2 regions of the Echinimonas agarilytica genome follow, and region 1 is predicted to be linked to the other one. Evidence: predicted binding sites of a transcription regulator. Region 1 holds the regulator's gene; the other holds the start of a gene.
What was found. Region 1 encodes LexA, which represses DNA repair genes until DNA is damaged. Its sites were predicted from a motif close to TACTGTATNNNNATACAGTA; they were not measured.
Positions count from the first base shown of each region.

Region 2: the regulator LexA is predicted to act here: its motif matches at 2,286-2,305, upstream of recA (recombinase RecA).

Region 1 covers NZ_JAMQGP010000008.1:37,480-45,812, forward strand. Annotated here, with positions in the region: gene NAF29_RS14770 (DUF2909 family protein) at 1-137, shown strand, start outside; gene NAF29_RS14775 (cytochrome c oxidase subunit 3) at 140-1,015, opposite strand; gene NAF29_RS14780 (cytochrome c oxidase assembly protein) at 1,012-1,596, opposite strand; gene ctaD (cytochrome c oxidase subunit I) at 1,596-3,191, opposite strand; gene coxB (cytochrome c oxidase subunit II) at 3,212-4,291, opposite strand; gene NAF29_RS14795 (SulA-like leucine-rich domain-containing protein) at 4,688-5,293, opposite strand; gene lexA (transcriptional repressor LexA) at 5,290-5,910, opposite strand; gene plsB (glycerol-3-phosphate 1-O-acyltransferase PlsB) at 6,049-8,333, shown strand, end outside.
Region 2 covers NZ_JAMQGP010000006.1:102,030-110,362, forward strand. Annotated here, with positions in the region: gene mutS (DNA mismatch repair protein MutS) at 1-2,035, opposite strand, end outside; gene recA (recombinase RecA) at 2,368-3,405, shown strand; gene NAF29_RS12175 (regulatory protein RecX) at 3,463-3,894, shown strand; gene alaS (alanine--tRNA ligase) at 4,028-6,658, shown strand; gene NAF29_RS12185 (aspartate kinase) at 6,691-7,914, shown strand; gene csrA (carbon storage regulator CsrA) at 8,029-8,217, shown strand.

The sequences.
Region 1 (8,333 bases):
CAATGATTAAGCCTTCTCCTAATAAATCGATGTCTCAGTACATTGGGCGAAGGCTAATGTTCTCGGCGGCCATCGTTGTTGCCATCGTCGTGTTAGCAATATTTGGCGGTCTTGGTTTCAATCCTCGGCCTTACTGACACTAAATGACATATACAAAAATAAACAAACAGAGCCACACCACATCTACAAAATGCCAGTACCAACTCCCTGCCATAAATGCAAAATGATTGTCTTGTGAAAAATGCCCCTTCAACACCCTAAAAAATAAAACAATTAATATGATGGTTCCCAGCGTCACATGCATGCCGTGAAACCCTGTCAGCAGGAAGAATGTATTCCCGTATATTCCCGCATCGAGTGTGAGCCCCATTTCTTGATATGCATGGATGTATTCTTCGACCTGCAAAAATAGGAAACACACCCCCAAGACGATGGTGAAGAACAACCACGCATTGAGCGCCGAACGCTTTCCGGTCTCTAAACTGACATGTGCCATATGCAGCGTAATCGAGGAAATCAGAAGAATGATGGTGTTGTAAAGCGGCAGTCCCGTCCATCCCATAGCGGTTGTTTCAGTGCCGCTGGGAGTTTTGATAAGAGGCCAATGCGCTTCAAACTCTGGCCAAAGCACCGCATGTGTCATGGCATTATTTGAGCCGCCTTCTAACCAAGGTAAAGCAATCATTCGGGCGTAAAATAGAGCCCCAAAAAAAGCAGCAAAGAACATCACTTCAGAAAAAATGAACCAACTCATGCCCTGCCGGAATGAACGATCCATTTGCTCGCTATACATGCCACTCATAGATTCATTAATGACATTTCCAAACCAACCAAAGAGCATGAAAATAAGCAGAGTCGCGCCCCCCAGTAAAATCCACTGACCGTAACCACCCCCTTCATCCATTTGCTGTACCGTTGTGCCAGCCCCCACTGCAATCATGAATAAAGCAACGGCACCTATAATCGGCCAAACGCTTTGTGCGGGAACATAGTAACGTTGATATTCTTGACTCATTCCGTGGTCCTCTTTGTCTCAACAACCGCTGCAGTGCTTTCCTGCAAACGGTCGCTGATGTCATATAACGTGTATGCCAACGTTAATGTGCCAATGTCGTCAGGCAAGGTTTCATCAACGTAAAACTGCATCGGCATGACTTTTCGCTCACCCGGCGCCAGTGGCTGCTGGTTAAAGCAGAAGCATTCGAGTTTATGTAAATATTTAGCGCCCAACCCCGGCGATACCGACGGAATAGCTTGCGCAACGACCGGTACATCCTTGGGATTTTCGACAACAAAATCGACACGCGTTAACTTGCCAGGTGTAACCGTCACTGAACGTGTTAGCGCTAAAAACGGCCAGCTCAATCCGCTTGATGTTCGTGTTAAAAACTGAACCCGTATTTCCCGCGTGCTTTGGCTTTCTTGTATGGGCAAACTCGCAGCTGTGGTGTTGGTTTTTCCGTTAATGCCAGTGACATCACACAACACGTCATATAGCGGCACCAACGCAAAACCAAATGCAAACATTCCAATCACCACCCCAAGCAAACGCTTTACCAGCGACGCGTGTGACTGACCATTCGAATGCTCTGTCATTATTTAATCTCTGGCGGCGTTTCAAAGGTGTGATATGGCGCAGGAGAAGGCACGTCCCATTCAAGTCCTTCTGCTCCTTCCCACGTTTTCGCAGGTGATTTTTCGCCCCCTTTTGCCGCTTTGATAATGACCGCTAAAAAGATGAATTGAGATACTCCAAATGCGAATCCACCAATCGAAACAATCTGATTCACATCCGCAAACTGTAAGGCGTAGTCAGGGATACGTCTTGGCATACCAGCAAGCCCCAGAAAATGCATCGGAAAAAACAGCACATTGACTGAAATTAATGAACACCAGAAGTGCGCCTGAGCCAACCCTTCGTGATACATATGTCCAGTCCATTTGGGCAACCAATAGTACGCCGCAGCAAAGATAGAAAAGATTGCACCTGTCACCAGTACATAGTGGAAGTGAGCGACCACGAAATAGGTATCGTGATATTGGAAGTCAACCGGCGTGATGGCCAACATTAAGCCACTAAAACCACCAATGGTGAATAACACAACAAAGGCCAATGCAAACAGCATGGGCACTTCAAACGTCATTGAACCCCGCCACATGGTTGCCACCCAGTTGAAAACCTTCACACCGGTTGGAACCGCAATGAGCATGGTGCAGTACATAAAGAAGAGCTCGCCAAATAAGGGCATTCCAGTGGTAAACATATGGTGTGCCCACACAATGAAACTCAACCCTGCAATTGAAGCGGTGGCATACACCATTGATGCATAACCAAACAGGGGTTTGCGGGCAAAAGCGGGAATGATTGCAGAGACAATGCCAAATGAGGGCAAAATCATAATGTAAACTTCTGGGTGCCCAAAGAACCAAAAGATATGCTGGAACATAACAGGATCGCCTCCGCCAGCAGCATCAAAGAAACTGGTGCCAAAATATTTATCGGTGAGCACCATGGTGACGACCCCAGCCAACACCGGCATCACCGCAATCAGCAAAAATGCGGTGATGAGCCACGTCCAAACAAACAAGGGTAACTTCATCCAATTCATGCCTGGAGCGCGAAGGTTCACAATGGTCACTATGACGTTGATGGCCCCCATGATCGATGAGATACCCATGATGTGAACAGCGAATACGAATAACGCGGTGCTGTCAGGCGAGTAGGTTGTCGATAAAGGCGCGTAAAAAGTCCAACCAAAGTTTGGCCCACCGCCTTCCATGAACAACGAAGCCACAAGCATGGTGAATGCAAACGGTAGTATCCAAAAGCTCCAGTTATTCATTCTCGGTAGCGCCATATCAGGTGCTCCGATCATCATTGGAATCATCCAATTGGCCAATCCGGTAAATGCTGGCATTACCGCACCAAACACCATAATGAGGCCGTGAACAGTGGTCATTTGGTTGAAGAAATTGGGTTCTACGAGTTGTAGGCCGGGCTGAAATAGCTCAGCGCGAATGATCATGGCCATCGCGCCGCCAAGTAAAAACATGGCAAAGGCAAACAACAAATATAGAGTGCCAATATCTTTGTGATTAGTGGTCAATACCCACCGCATAATGCCTTTGGGTGCACCGTGGTGCTCATGCTCACCAGCGTGCTGGTCATCGGTCGTGTTTGATTCGGTCAGTGTCGTCACGATTAACTCCCTTAATTTGACGCGTTTCGGCGAGATTGAATGTCAGACGCTTGAATGAGTTCACCGGTGTCGTTACCCCAAGCGTTACGTTCGTATGTCACCACGGCGGCCAACTCTTTAAGTGCAAGCTGTTTACCAAACGGAGGCATGGCAGTGCCAGCCTTACCATGGAGCACAATATCGATATGAGCGACCTTATCTTCAAGCACCATTGGACTTCCTCTCAACGCCGGAAACATTCCCGGCAGCCCTTGCCCATTTGGTTGATGACATGCTGCACATGACGCTAGGTAGACTTGCTCACCCAACTCCATCAGCTCTTGCTCGCTCATTTGTAGCGCTAGCAAACGTTGCTCTTCTTCGGCAACCGCGGCTTGTTCAGCTTTTTGCTCAGCCATCCACTGGTCGTAATCCGCTTGCTCTTTTGCAATCACAACGATGGGCATAAACCCGTGGTCTTTGCCGCATAGCTCGGCACATTGACCTCGGTAAATACCGGGCTTGGGTACATTAGTCCAAGCCTCATTAATAAAGCCGGGGTTAGCGTCTTTTTTAACTGCAAATTCAGGGACCCACCAAGAATGAATCACATCATCTGAGGTCATTAAAAAACGCACTTTTTTGTTGATGGGAATAACGAGGGGCCGATCGACTTCAAGTAAGTAATTCTCACTTTTTTCGAGTTTATTATCGATCTGTTGGCGAGGTGTCGCCAGTACACTGAAGTATTCTAGGTCATCCTCAAAATAACGGTAATGCCACTTCCACTGGCTTCCTGTAACTTGAATGGTGACATCGGCATCATCAGTATTTTCCATTGCAATGAGCGTGCTCGTCGCTGGGATGGCCATACCCACGAGGATCACAAGCGGAATTGCTGTCCACAATATTTCTATTTTGGTGCTTTCATGGAAATTGGCGGCAACAGCGCCTCTAGATTTACGATGTTTAATGATGGCGTAAAACATTGCGCCAAACACAATGAAGCCAATCACACAACAAATGTAAAAAATGGTCATATGTAGGTCATACACACGGCCGCTTACTTCGGTAACGCCTTTGGTCAGGTTTAACGGCATATCTTCTGCCATAACTTTACTTTGAATCAGTAAGGCTACAACCGCAGACAGTCCTTTTCGTACAACGCTCACGTTAATTCCTCCATCCAGCACGTGATAAACGAGCGGTATCAGATAACGTAGACAGCATTATGCCGAAGACATAAAAACGTTATTGGTTACATTTAAAGAATTAAGTAAATCTTAGGTTTAGTCTAGAGATCTCTCTAGCAGAACCGTATTTCAAACTTAAGATTCAATTAGATAGAGCAGAAGCTCTATTGCTGGAATTTAGCTAACTAGCTGTTTTTGAATTGGTTGTTTTTTATTCGATTGTTAAATATTTTTAACAATGGATAAAAACTAATTGTTAGAAAGGTGATCTACTTCTCTTGCTCGACTTCTTTCTGAGCAAGAGTAAACGCAGATTTAATGCAGATTATCGTTACTTGCGTCTAACTGATTGTTTTCCAAACATGGAAGCACTATTTTTTGGGCATCAGAACTATGCTGATGAGCAATGATTTTTAACTGAGAGCCGCAGCTTGCAGTGGTATCTTCCATAGGAAATACAAAACTCAATGCGTTTTTTCCTTTAGAAGCAAGCTTTAGCCGCTTGATATCCCGCTCATCTAAAGAATCAGGCCATGCCAATATACATGCTGCATTGTCATTTCGCATCGCTTGTTCAGTGGCCCAAAGCGTATCTGATTCGCGGCGGCCATGAACAATCAGTAAATGCTCAGGTCGCAAGCCCTTCATCTCTGAGATTTCATCTAAAACCCATTTAGGCGGATTGAGTAACACCAACCACCGGCGTTGCTGACTTAACGCTTTGAGAGTCAGTTTTAGCAGTGAGAATACGGCACTGTGTTGGCCTGCCAACACTTCATAAATATGACCACTTTGCCACCCACCATTAGGTAGCTCGCTATCAATAAATGCATGACCAGATGTCACTGTTTTAACAGTATTAAGTCCATTTGGGTGCCAAACACCCGGGTGTTTAATCTTTGTCTGCAGTAAATGTTTCATAACCAATTCCCATTACGAATCACACCAACGGCCAACCCTTCAATATTAAAAGGTTGCGTTCTCAAATCGACTTCGATTGGTGCAAAGTCTTCGTTTTCTGCCAGCAAGGTCACGTGATGCCCTTTTTGTTGTAAACGCTTTACCGTGACATCGTCTTCAACTCTGGCAACTACTACTTGCCCATTTCGTGCGACTTGAGTGCGATGTACGGCCAACAAATCACCATCAAGAATGCCAATGTCTTTCATGCTATCGCCGTGAACACGTAACAAAAAATCAGCCTTGGGACTAAACATCGATGGGTCTACTGCGTAATGTGACTCAACATGCTCTTGAGCTAAGATTGGCTCCCCTGCTGCAACTTGACCAATAAGCGGCAAGCCAGACTCATCATTCGATGCTTCTTCGCCGAGAATTCGAATCCCTCGCGAGGTACCTGCAAGTATTTCAATAACGCCTTTTCGTGCCAGGGCTTTTAGATGCTCTTCAGCAGCATTCGCGCTACGAAAGCCCAACTGGCGAGCAATTTCAGCTCGTGTTGGAGGCATGCCTGTCGCATCAATTGTGTCTTTAATCAGTTGAAAAATTTCAGCTTGTCTTGGGGTTAAAGGTCGCATCTTTATGCCTGTTGTTTTATACAGTACCACTGTACAGTAATACAGTATTGCCATGATCGCAACACAAAATAACAACAGAATATTGTTTTCAAGCTTTGTTATAATTGCGGTTCTTGTACCTACTTTGCAGCTTCAAAAATGATTCATCACTCCAAGTTCTTCGCCTCTATTATGAAGTGGCCATTGAAACTATTGGTTCATACGCGTCCAATTTGTTCTGACGCGATTGAAACGCTGGCTGAAACCAAACAGCCCGTGGTTTATGTCATGGAGAACGATTCTGCCGTTGATACCATGATGCTTGCTGAGATTACCTCCAAAGCTGGCCTTCCCAGTCCATATAGTCACAGCGCACATCCGTCTGTTTTATTTATTAGTGGTAAGCGATTTGGTAGGACTCACCAAACTAGATTGAAAAAAGCGCTTCGCGCCTTGTTGGAAGCTCACAAGGCTTCCCCCGAACTCGATATTCAGCTGCTGCCGGTGCAGCACTTTTGGGGGAGAAATCCCGGCAAGACAAAAGCTGGATTATTGTCTTGGTTGGCCGAACGCCCAACCCCGGGTTGGCTCCGTAAAGCGTGGACGGTTCTGTTTCTTGGACGCTCTCATTTCGTGCGTTTAGCCACACCTGTATCATTACACGAATTTGCCGAGCGCTTTGGCGACAATGACAAAAGTGCTCACCGTATTGCCCGTTTGGCCCGCGCCCATTTTTATCGTCAACGTTTGGCCTCTACGGGTCCTCGTTTACCGAATCATAAGCGCATGTTTAAAGAGCTGTCGAAAAACCCAGCAATTGCGCAAATCACCGATGCAGATCCGGGCAAACAAGAGCAGATGCGCGCACAAGCTCAAGTGTATATGAAGGAGATTGCTGCTACGTATTCTAATACTTTGGTGGTGATATTAGATCGCTTCATGACGTGGTTATGGAACCGCATTTATGGCGGCATCAACATCAACAACATGGAACAGGTACGCCAACTCGCTGAATCCGGGAAGGAAATCGTCTACGTACCTTGCCACCGAAGCCATATGGATTACATGCTGCTTAGTTATGTGATTTATCAACAAGGCTTGGTTCCCCCTCATATTGCAGCCGGTATTAACTTAAATTTCTGGCCGGCAGGTCCAATATTTCGCCGCGGAGGAGCATTCTTTATTCGCCGTTCATTCCGGGGTAACAAGTTGTATTCAACCGTGTTTCGGGAGTATTTGAGTTGGTTGATTAAAGAAGGCTTTCCTGTCGAATATTTTACCGAAGGGGGTCGCAGCCGCACGGGCAGATTGCTGTCGCCTAAAACCGGTATGTTCGCCATGACAGTTCAAAGCCAATTGGTTTCTGAATCTCGGCCGATTGTATTTGTGCCTATCTATTTAGGGTATGAGCACGTCATGGAAGTCACCACCTATTTGAAGGAATTAAAAGGCGAAGATAAAGAAAAAGAAAGCCTTTGGAACAGCCTGAAGATTATTGGCAAACTGCGCAATTATGGACAAGGTTTTGTCAATTTTGGTACGCCTGTATCACTCGACGAACACCTCACCAAAATCGCCCCGCAGTGGCGCCAGGAACGTATGGAGGACCGGCCCAAATGGATGTCCCAAGCGGTCAACTCATTGGCTGAGAATGTGATGACCGAAATCAACAACTCGGCCGCCGTCAACGGCCTGACTTTAAGCACATTGAGCTTACTGAGCTGCGAGAAAAGAGCGCTGAGCGAACAAAGCCTCGCAACATTTATGGATGTATGTTTAAGCCTAGCGCGCAATGCGCCTTACCACGAAAATACCACAGTGCCAGTGCAAACGGGGCAGCAGTTACTAGAACAAACTCTCGCTCTAGAAAAACTCACCGTGACCAAAGACACCTTTGGCAACGTTGTGAGTCTGGATAAATATGGTCAAGTGGTAATGACTTATTACCGCAATAACATCATCCATGTATTTATCATTCCTTCACTGGTTGCTGCGCTAATCGATGCGCGCGACAGCACTAGCAAGCACGATCTGCTGTTCTGCGTTAAGCAATTGTACCCATTGCTAAAAGCCGAGTTATTTTTAGGTAAAAACGCAATGACGCTAACCGAGTATGTGGACGCAATCCTTCAAGATTTAGCGCGCCAACAGTTGGTTGAAATGTCTGCGGAGGGACTCATCACGCCCCCAGAAAAACGCAGCGAAAAGCGCGTACAGTTAAGGCATTTAGGGCAAATATCGGCCGAGACCATTCAACGCTACTCCGTGGTACTTGAGCTATTAACGCGTAATCCCGACTTAAGTCGTAATCAGCTCGAAAAACTAAGCCGAGCAGTTGCTGAGCAACTCGGTCGTTTACACGGTATACGCGCGCCGGAATTTTTCGATAAGCAATTGTTTGCCAGCCTTTGTATTAAGCTAAAAAACATGGAGCTATTGGAACA
Region 2 (8,333 bases), on a different contig from region 1:
AACTGTTAGGTGTTGCGTGATTGAGAATGGTGGCCGTTTCTGTCATTTCAACCATGAACGTTGACCGGCCACTGGCCAGGTCGTCAGACGCGCCAATACGCGTAAATATTCGATCGATTGGGCCAATCTGAGCAGATTCTGCAGGAACAAAGCTGCCGATGTGCGCCATCAATACAATGAGAGCTGCTTGTCGCATGTATGTGGATTTACCGCCCATATTGGGGCCGGTTACCAGCAGCATTCTTCGTTCGCTATTCATGTAAAGCGGGTTGGCAATAAATGGATCGCCAGAGAGCTGCTCGACTACGGGGTGACGTCCGCTTTCAATTTGGAGGCCGGGCTTATCGGTCAGTACTGGACAACAGTAATTAAGGCTTATTGCACGTTCAGCTAAATTTTGGCATACATCCAGCTCTGCAATTGCCAGAGCCATTTCTTGTAATGGCTCTAAATGTGGCATGAGATGGTCAAACAACTCTTCATATAGGCGCTTTTCCAATGCCAGAGCTCGGCTTTGGCTAGTGAGCACTTCGTCTTCGTATTCTTTTAATTCTGGCAGAATAAAACGCTCGTTATTTTTAAGTGTTTGGCGTCGAATATAATTCGCGGGTACTAAATCGCCGTAGCTGCGACTCACTTCAATAAAGAAGCCGTGAACTTTGTTGTAGCCCACTTTTAAGCTGGGTATACCGGTTCGCTCGCGTTCGCGTTCTTCGAGCTCCGTCAGATAACCAGATGCGTTTGCACTTAAGGCGCGCAGTTTATCCAGCTCAGCATCGTACCCTTCAAGCAATACACCTCCATCTCGAATGACCACGGGAGGGTTTTCAACAATAGCTGATTCAAGTAGTTGTTGAATGGCATCTTGTGGCTTGGTTGCACTTTGAACCGCGGTCAGTTTACTGCTCGTCGGTGCGGCTAGAATAGTTTGAATATCGGTTAGCTGTTGCAGTGATGCTCTAAGCCGGGCGAAATCGCGGGGGCGGGCGGTGCGTAAAGCAACGCGGGCTAAAATTCGTTCCACATCCCCTATGTGTCGCAACACAGCGTTAAGATCGTCCCCGTAGCCTTCGTCAATAATCTCTTGGATGGCTTGCTGACGCTGAGTCAATACTTGTTGGTTCCGCAATGGTTGATGAAGCCAGCGTTTTAGCAGCCGGCTTCCCATTGCGGTGGCGGCTTTATCTAATACCGCAGAAAGGCAGGTGGCGGTGTCGCCGGATAGGCTTTGGGTAATCTCCAAATTTTTTCGTGTGGCTGCATCCAGCTGGATCGTATCGTTTTGATCCACCGGATGAATACTTCTGATGTGCGGCAATGACGTTCGCTGGGTGTCTTTGATGTACTGCAACACGCAGCCTGCCGAAGATAGACCTACGGGCATGTTTTCAACTTCAAAGGCATCGAGCGAGTGAACTTTGAATTGCCGGCACAATAAATCGCGGCAAGTCTCTAATTCAAACTCCCACACGGGCCGTTTTCGTAAGCCTGTTTGCTGTTGTAATAGCGCGACATAGGGAAAATCTTCGGAATATAGCAATTCAGCGGGTTGAGTGCGTTGTAATTGAGTGAGAAAAGCGTCGTGATCATTTAGCTCCATGACCTGAAAGCGGCCACTGCTAATATCCAATGTGGCATAACCAAATTTGCCGGAATGAAACGACACCGCGCCCAATAAGTTGTCAGAACGTTCCTGAAGCAAGGCTTCATCGCTCACCGTGCCGGGCGTAACAATACGAGTAACTTGTCGTTCCACAGGCCCTTTACTGGTGGCTGGGTCGCCAATCTGCTCACAAATAGCCACTGATTCGCCCAGTTGTACTAAACGAGCCAAATATCCTTCAACAGCATGATACGGCACACCCGCCATCGGAATCGCGTTGCCACCGGTTTTGCCGCGTTTGGTGAGTGAGATATCCAGTAGCTCTGAGGCTTTTTTAGCATCGTCGAAAAACAGCTCGTAAAAATCTCCCATACGATAAAACAGTAAAACCGTGGGGTGCTGAGCTTTAATGCGCAAAAATTGTTGCATCATGGGGGTGTGGGACGATAAATCAAGTTCAGCGGTGGCAGTAGTCGTTGTCACAAAAGGCCTCAGGCATTGCACTGCGCCCAACCATCGTCAGGCGCTTATCAGCAGAATAATTAACCTTCAAATGGTACCAAGTGAATAAAACAACGTACACGTTTTGTGGCATAAAGATCGGCTCGGTCGCCAAATATCTTTCAGAACGAAAATAGAGAGTTAGCGCCATAGTTTAAAAATTATTTTATACAGGGGTTGATACTGTATGAATGAACAGTATACTGATTCCAACGTTAAAGACATGATTTGCCGCCGAGCGGCTCACCCGGAGAAACCGAGTAATGGATACTAATAAACAAAAAGCTCTTGATGCCGCTTTAGGACAGATTGAACGCCAATTTGGTAAGGGTTCAATTATGCGCTTAGGCGATAGCAAAGTGATGGAAATTGATAGTGTCCCTACGGGCTCGCTTACCTTGGATATTGCCTTGGGTATCGGAGGTTTGCCTTATGGTCGTATCGTTGAAATCTACGGTCCAGAGTCCAGCGGTAAAACCACGTTAACCTTGCAAGCCATTGCTGAAGCGCAGAAACAAGGTAAAACATGTGCCTTTGTTGATGCAGAGCATGCGCTCGACCCTATTTATGCTGAAAAGTTGGGTGTGAACGTAGATGATCTTCTGGTTTCTCAGCCTGACACCGGTGAGCAAGCACTCGAAATTTGTGACATGTTAGTGCGCTCAAACGCCGTTGAACTCATCGTGGTCGATTCTGTTGCAGCACTGACACCTAAAGCCGAAATTGAAGGCGATATGGGTGATTCACACGTAGGGTTGCAAGCGCGTTTGATGTCGCAAGCGCTTCGTAAACTAACGGGTAATATCAAGAAAACTAATTGTATGGTGATCTTCATTAACCAGATTCGTATGAAGATTGGGGTTATGTTCGGAAACCCTGAAACCACAACGGGTGGTAATGCGCTTAAGTTCTACTCATCGGTTCGTCTTGATATTCGCCGCATTGGTGCAATTAAAGATGGTGACGAGGTGGTCGGTAACGAAACTCGCGTTAAAGTTGTGAAGAATAAGGTTGCTCCGCCATTTAAAGAAGCCCACTTCCAGATTATGTATGGCCAAGGTATCAGTAAAGAAGCAGAGCTGCTCGACTTGGGCGTGAAAGAGAAATTGGTCGAAAAGTCAGGAGCTTGGTATAGCTACAATGGCAATCGTATTGGCCAAGGTAAAGCTAACTGTGTGAAGTACTTAAAAGAGCACGTAGAGATTGCGCAAGAAATTGAGAAACTTGTGCGTGATCGTTTGTTGGTGAAAGCTGTACCAGAAGAAGACTTGGTTGAAGACGAGCAAGAGCCAGCTTTGTAAACACTTTACGTTACATTGATTCCTAAACAGGCTTCAGTTCCTGATTTGCAACAGGCGGTGAAAACCGCCGTTGATCTATTATCGCGCCGAGATCATTGTCGGCGCGAACTTCTTACAAAACTACATCAACGTGGTTTTCCTCAAACTGTTGCTGTTCAAGCATTAAACCGCTGTGAGAACGAACGTTGGCTGTGTGAAACTCGCTTTGCCGAGAGTTATGTTCGGATTAAGGCCGGTAAGGGCTACGGGCCAAGCCGAATTCGCCAAGAATTGCTGATGAAAGACGTCTCGGAGTTAGATGTAGAGGCAGGTTTTCGAGCGCTGTGTGATGATGAGCATGACTGGTTTGAATCCGCAAAGAATCAGCGTATTAAGCATTTTGGCCACATGCCAGCGTCAGAATCTAAGCTGCGGCAAAAGCAACAACGTTATTTGTTTAACCGAGGATTTACCTCTGAACAGATACGCTATGCATGCAATGACGAATAAAAATTCATAGTCGGCGAGATTATACAGTAGAAACTTTGTTCGAGCGTTGCGTATAATACGCAGTCTTTTTTCGGGTATTGCGCTTTTATTGAAGGGCAGTGCTCACAAGTTTCAACTATTTCGGGAACGACGCATGCACATGTCCAGCGCAGATCTTCGCGAAGCATTCTTAGAATTCTTCCGCAAGCAAGGTCACCAAATCGTACCATCAAGCTCTTTGGTGCCACACGACGACCCAACGCTTTTGTTCACTAATGCTGGTATGAATCAGTTCAAAGATACCTTTCTTGGTACTGAAAAGCGCAACTACACTCGAGCCACATCATCGCAACGCTGCGTCCGTGCTGGCGGCAAACATAACGATTTAGAAAACGTTGGTTACACGGCTCGCCATCACACGTTTTTCGAAATGCTAGGCAACTTTAGTTTTGGTGATTACTTCAAGAAAGAAGCGATCCACTACGCATGGCAGTTTTTAACAGAAGTATTAAAGTTACCGAAAGAGCGCCTGTTGGTAACTGTTTATGCAACTGATGACGAAGCATTCGGTATCTGGGAAAAGCAGATTGGCGTCCCCAAAGACCGCATTATCCGTATTGGCGACAAATCGCCAGAGAAACCATATGAATCAGATAACTTTTGGCAAATGGGCGACACCGGCCCTTGTGGCCCGTGTTCTGAGATTTTTTATGATCATGGTGAGCACATTTGGGGGGGGCCTCCAGGCTCGCCAGAAGAAGACGGTGACCGTTTCATCGAAATCTGGAACCTAGTATTTATGCAGTTCAATCGCCAAGCGAGTGGCGAGATGCAGCCTTTGCCTAAGCCTTCTGTTGATACTGGCATGGGTTTAGAGCGTATTGCTGCAATTCTGCAAGACGTGCACAGCAACTACGAAATCGATATTTTCCAAAATCTCATTAAGGCGGCTGCCACGATATTAGACGTTAAGGATCTGGAAAATAAATCCTTGCGAGTGATTGCCGACCACATCCGTTCATGTGCGTTCTTAATCACCGACGGAGTTATGCCGTCGAACGAAGGCCGCGGCTATGTATTACGCCGAATTATCCGACGCGCGGTAAGACACGGCAATAAATTAGGCGCAAGCAAGCCATTTTTCTTCCGGCTAGGATCGGCATTGGCGCTTGAAATGGGGTCAGCTTTTGCTGAATTGCACCAACAAATGCCAGTCATTGAGCGTGTACTTCAGGTTGAAGAAGAGCAGTTTTTACGAACGCTGGATCGCGGTTTAACATTGCTTGACGCTGAATTGGAAAACCTGAACGGTAAAATAATCCCAGGTGAAACAGTATTCAAACTCTATGATACATACGGTTTTCCGGCTGACTTGACGGCTGATATTGCGCGTGAACGCGAACTCGAAATTGACCAAGAAGGTTTCGACAAAGCGATGGAAGCGCAGCGCCAACGCGCGAAAAAAGCGAACCAATTTGGTGTTGATTACAATCAGGGCGTTGTGATTGAAGAGAAGTCGGAGTTCGAGGGCTATGATGGTGTTTCAAACCTCGCGACAGTGACTGCCATCTTCAATCAAGAGGGTGAGTCTATTCAGCAACTGACCAACGGCCAAAATGGTCAGGTGGTGTTAGACCGCTCATCGTTCTATGCCGAAAGCGGCGGGCAAACCGGCGACACCGGCGAACTCATTATGGGGGATGGCGCGTTCACGGTGACTGACACGCAAAAGTCGGGTGAAGCAATTGTTCATATGGGTTATGTTGCGCACGGCGAAATTCATGTGGGCGAAGAATTAACTGCACAAGTTGATGAAGTTCGTCGTCAATCGATTCGCTTAAATCACACGGCCACTCATTTGTTACACGCGGCATTGCGCAAAGTTCTTGGCGACCATGTTCAGCAAAAAGGCTCGCAAGTCGGGCCCGACCGTTTGCGTTTTGATTTCAGCCATTTCGAACCTATTAGTTTGTCCACCACTCGTCACATCGAGCAATTGGTAAACGAGGAAATCCGCCGCAACGTTGCCGTTGGCACAGAACTGATGGATTTAGATACGGCCAAGCAAGCCGGTGCCATGGCTCTGTTTGGTGAGAAGTATGATGATGAAGTTCGCGTTGTTTCTATGGGAGAATTTTCTACTGAACTATGTGGTGGTATTCACGTAGACCGTACAGGTGATTTGGGAACATTCAAAATCACATCAGAAGGTGGCATTGCTGCGGGAGTGCGTCGTATCGAAGCCGTTACTGGCGCCCATGCTTGGAATCATTTGTACGATATTGCTGACACCTTACTTGAGGTTAGTGGCTATGTGAAAGGTGATTCAACCAACGCCAAAGATAAAGTTCGCCAATTAGCAGAACGTCAGCGCTGGTTGGAAAAAGAAGTTGAGAGACTCAATGCCAAATTAAGTGCAGCTGCCGGTAGTGAACTTGCAGAGCAAGCAATTGATATTTCGGGCATAAAGGTCTTGGTTGCCAACCTTGAAGGTGTTGATGGCAAATCATTACGTAGCACGATGGATGAGCTTAAGTCCAAACTAGGCGCATGTGTGATTGTGTTGTCGGCCGTGAATGACAACAAAATATCGCTCATCACAGGCGTCGCTAAAGAAGTGACGGGCAAAGTAAAAGCCGGTGAGTTGGTTAACATGGTTGCACAGCAAGTGGGAGGGAAGGGCGGTGGACGTCCAGATATGGCCCAAGCTGGCGGTAGTGATGTGAATGCATTACCAGCAGCCTTAGAGTCAGTGACGCCTTGGTTGCAGGAGCGTTTGGGTTAAGCAACTCGATAAGATGAGATGGAGTATTAGATATGGCGTTATACGTCCTTAAGTTCGGTGGTACCTCTGTAGGTACCGTAGAGCGAATTCAAGCGGTCGCAGAGCGACTGAAGCGCTATCGTGATGAAGGACATCAAGTGGTTGTGGTTGTGTCCGCTATGAGTGGTGAGACCAATCGCTTGGTGGGTCTTGCGAAGGCCATTAATGACCAACCCGTTAACCGAGAGCTGGATGTACTGCTGTCGACGGGGGAGCAAGTGACGATTGCGTTATTGTCGATGGCTCTGATGGCTATTGGTGTACCAGCGTGTTCAATGACTGGTGACCAAGTTCAGATCACTACAGATAGCAAGCACAGCAAAGCACGTATTACTGATATTGCTCAAGATGCAGTGATGGACGTGTTGAACAGCGGGAAAGTTGCAGTTGTTGCCGGATTCCAAGGCCGAGATGAACTTGGCAACATCACCACTCTTGGTCGAGGTGGTTCTGATACCACTGCCGTAGCGGTTGCTGCTGCTATTAAAGCTGACGAGTGCCGTATTTATACCGATGTTGATGGTGTGTACACCACAGACCCCCGTGTTGAGCCCAATGCGCGTAAAATGGACACCATCACCTTTGAAGAAATGCTTGAACTTGCAAGTTTGGGCGCCAAAGTTTTGCAAATTCGTTCTGTCGAGTTTGCTGGAAAATATAATGTACCCCTTCGTGTTCTATCTTCGTTTGAAGAAGGTGGCGAAGGTACTCTGATTACGTTTGAGGAGCAGGATATGGAAGCGCCATTAGTATCTGGCATTGCGTTCAACCGAGATGAAGCTCGATTGTCAATATTAGGTGTTCCGGATCAGCCTAACATGGCAGGCTCCGTATTGTCGCCAATTGGGCGCGCCGACATTGACGTGGATATGATTATTCAGAACTCGGTAGGTGACAACACTGCTGACTTTACCTTTACTGTCCCTCGGAGTGATTACAATCGAGCACAAGAGGTGCTGAACCAAGTCGCAGCAGACCTCGGCGCGCGTGAAGTACGTGGTGATGACAAGATTGCAAAAATCTCAGTTGTTGGTGTCGGTATGAAAAGCCATGCAGGTGTTGCATCAACGATGTTTGAATCATTAGGCAGTGAAGGAATCAACATTCAGTTGATCTCAACGTCAGAAATTAAAATTTCTGTAGTTGTTGAGGAGAAATATCTGGAATTAGCTGTCAGAACGTTACACAGTGCGTTTAAGTTGGACGAACAAGGCTAAGTTTGGTGGTCGTTCAATAAATGCAAATTTTTCCGAGCGTTAGAGTAGAACCATGTACTATAATCGTGATCTACCCAGCGCCGGATAGTGGAATAGTATAAAAGGAGCTAGCGAATGCTGATATTAACCCGTCGAGTCGGTGAGACTTTGATGATTGGCGATGATGTGACTGTAACTGTCCTCGGTGTGAAGGGCAACCAAGTACGAATAGGTGTTAATGCACCAAAAGAAGTCTCTGTACACCGTGAAGAGATTTATCGACGCATTCAGGCCGAAAAGGGTCCTGAAGAAGGCGAATATTAAGCTTTAACGAGTTTTTTATACGTTTTAAGTGATACTGCCGGCATATTGCCGGCTTTGTTGTTTTGGGTGACTTTTGATCCACTTGTTTAAATAGTCGGCAACTAGTAAAAAAGCAT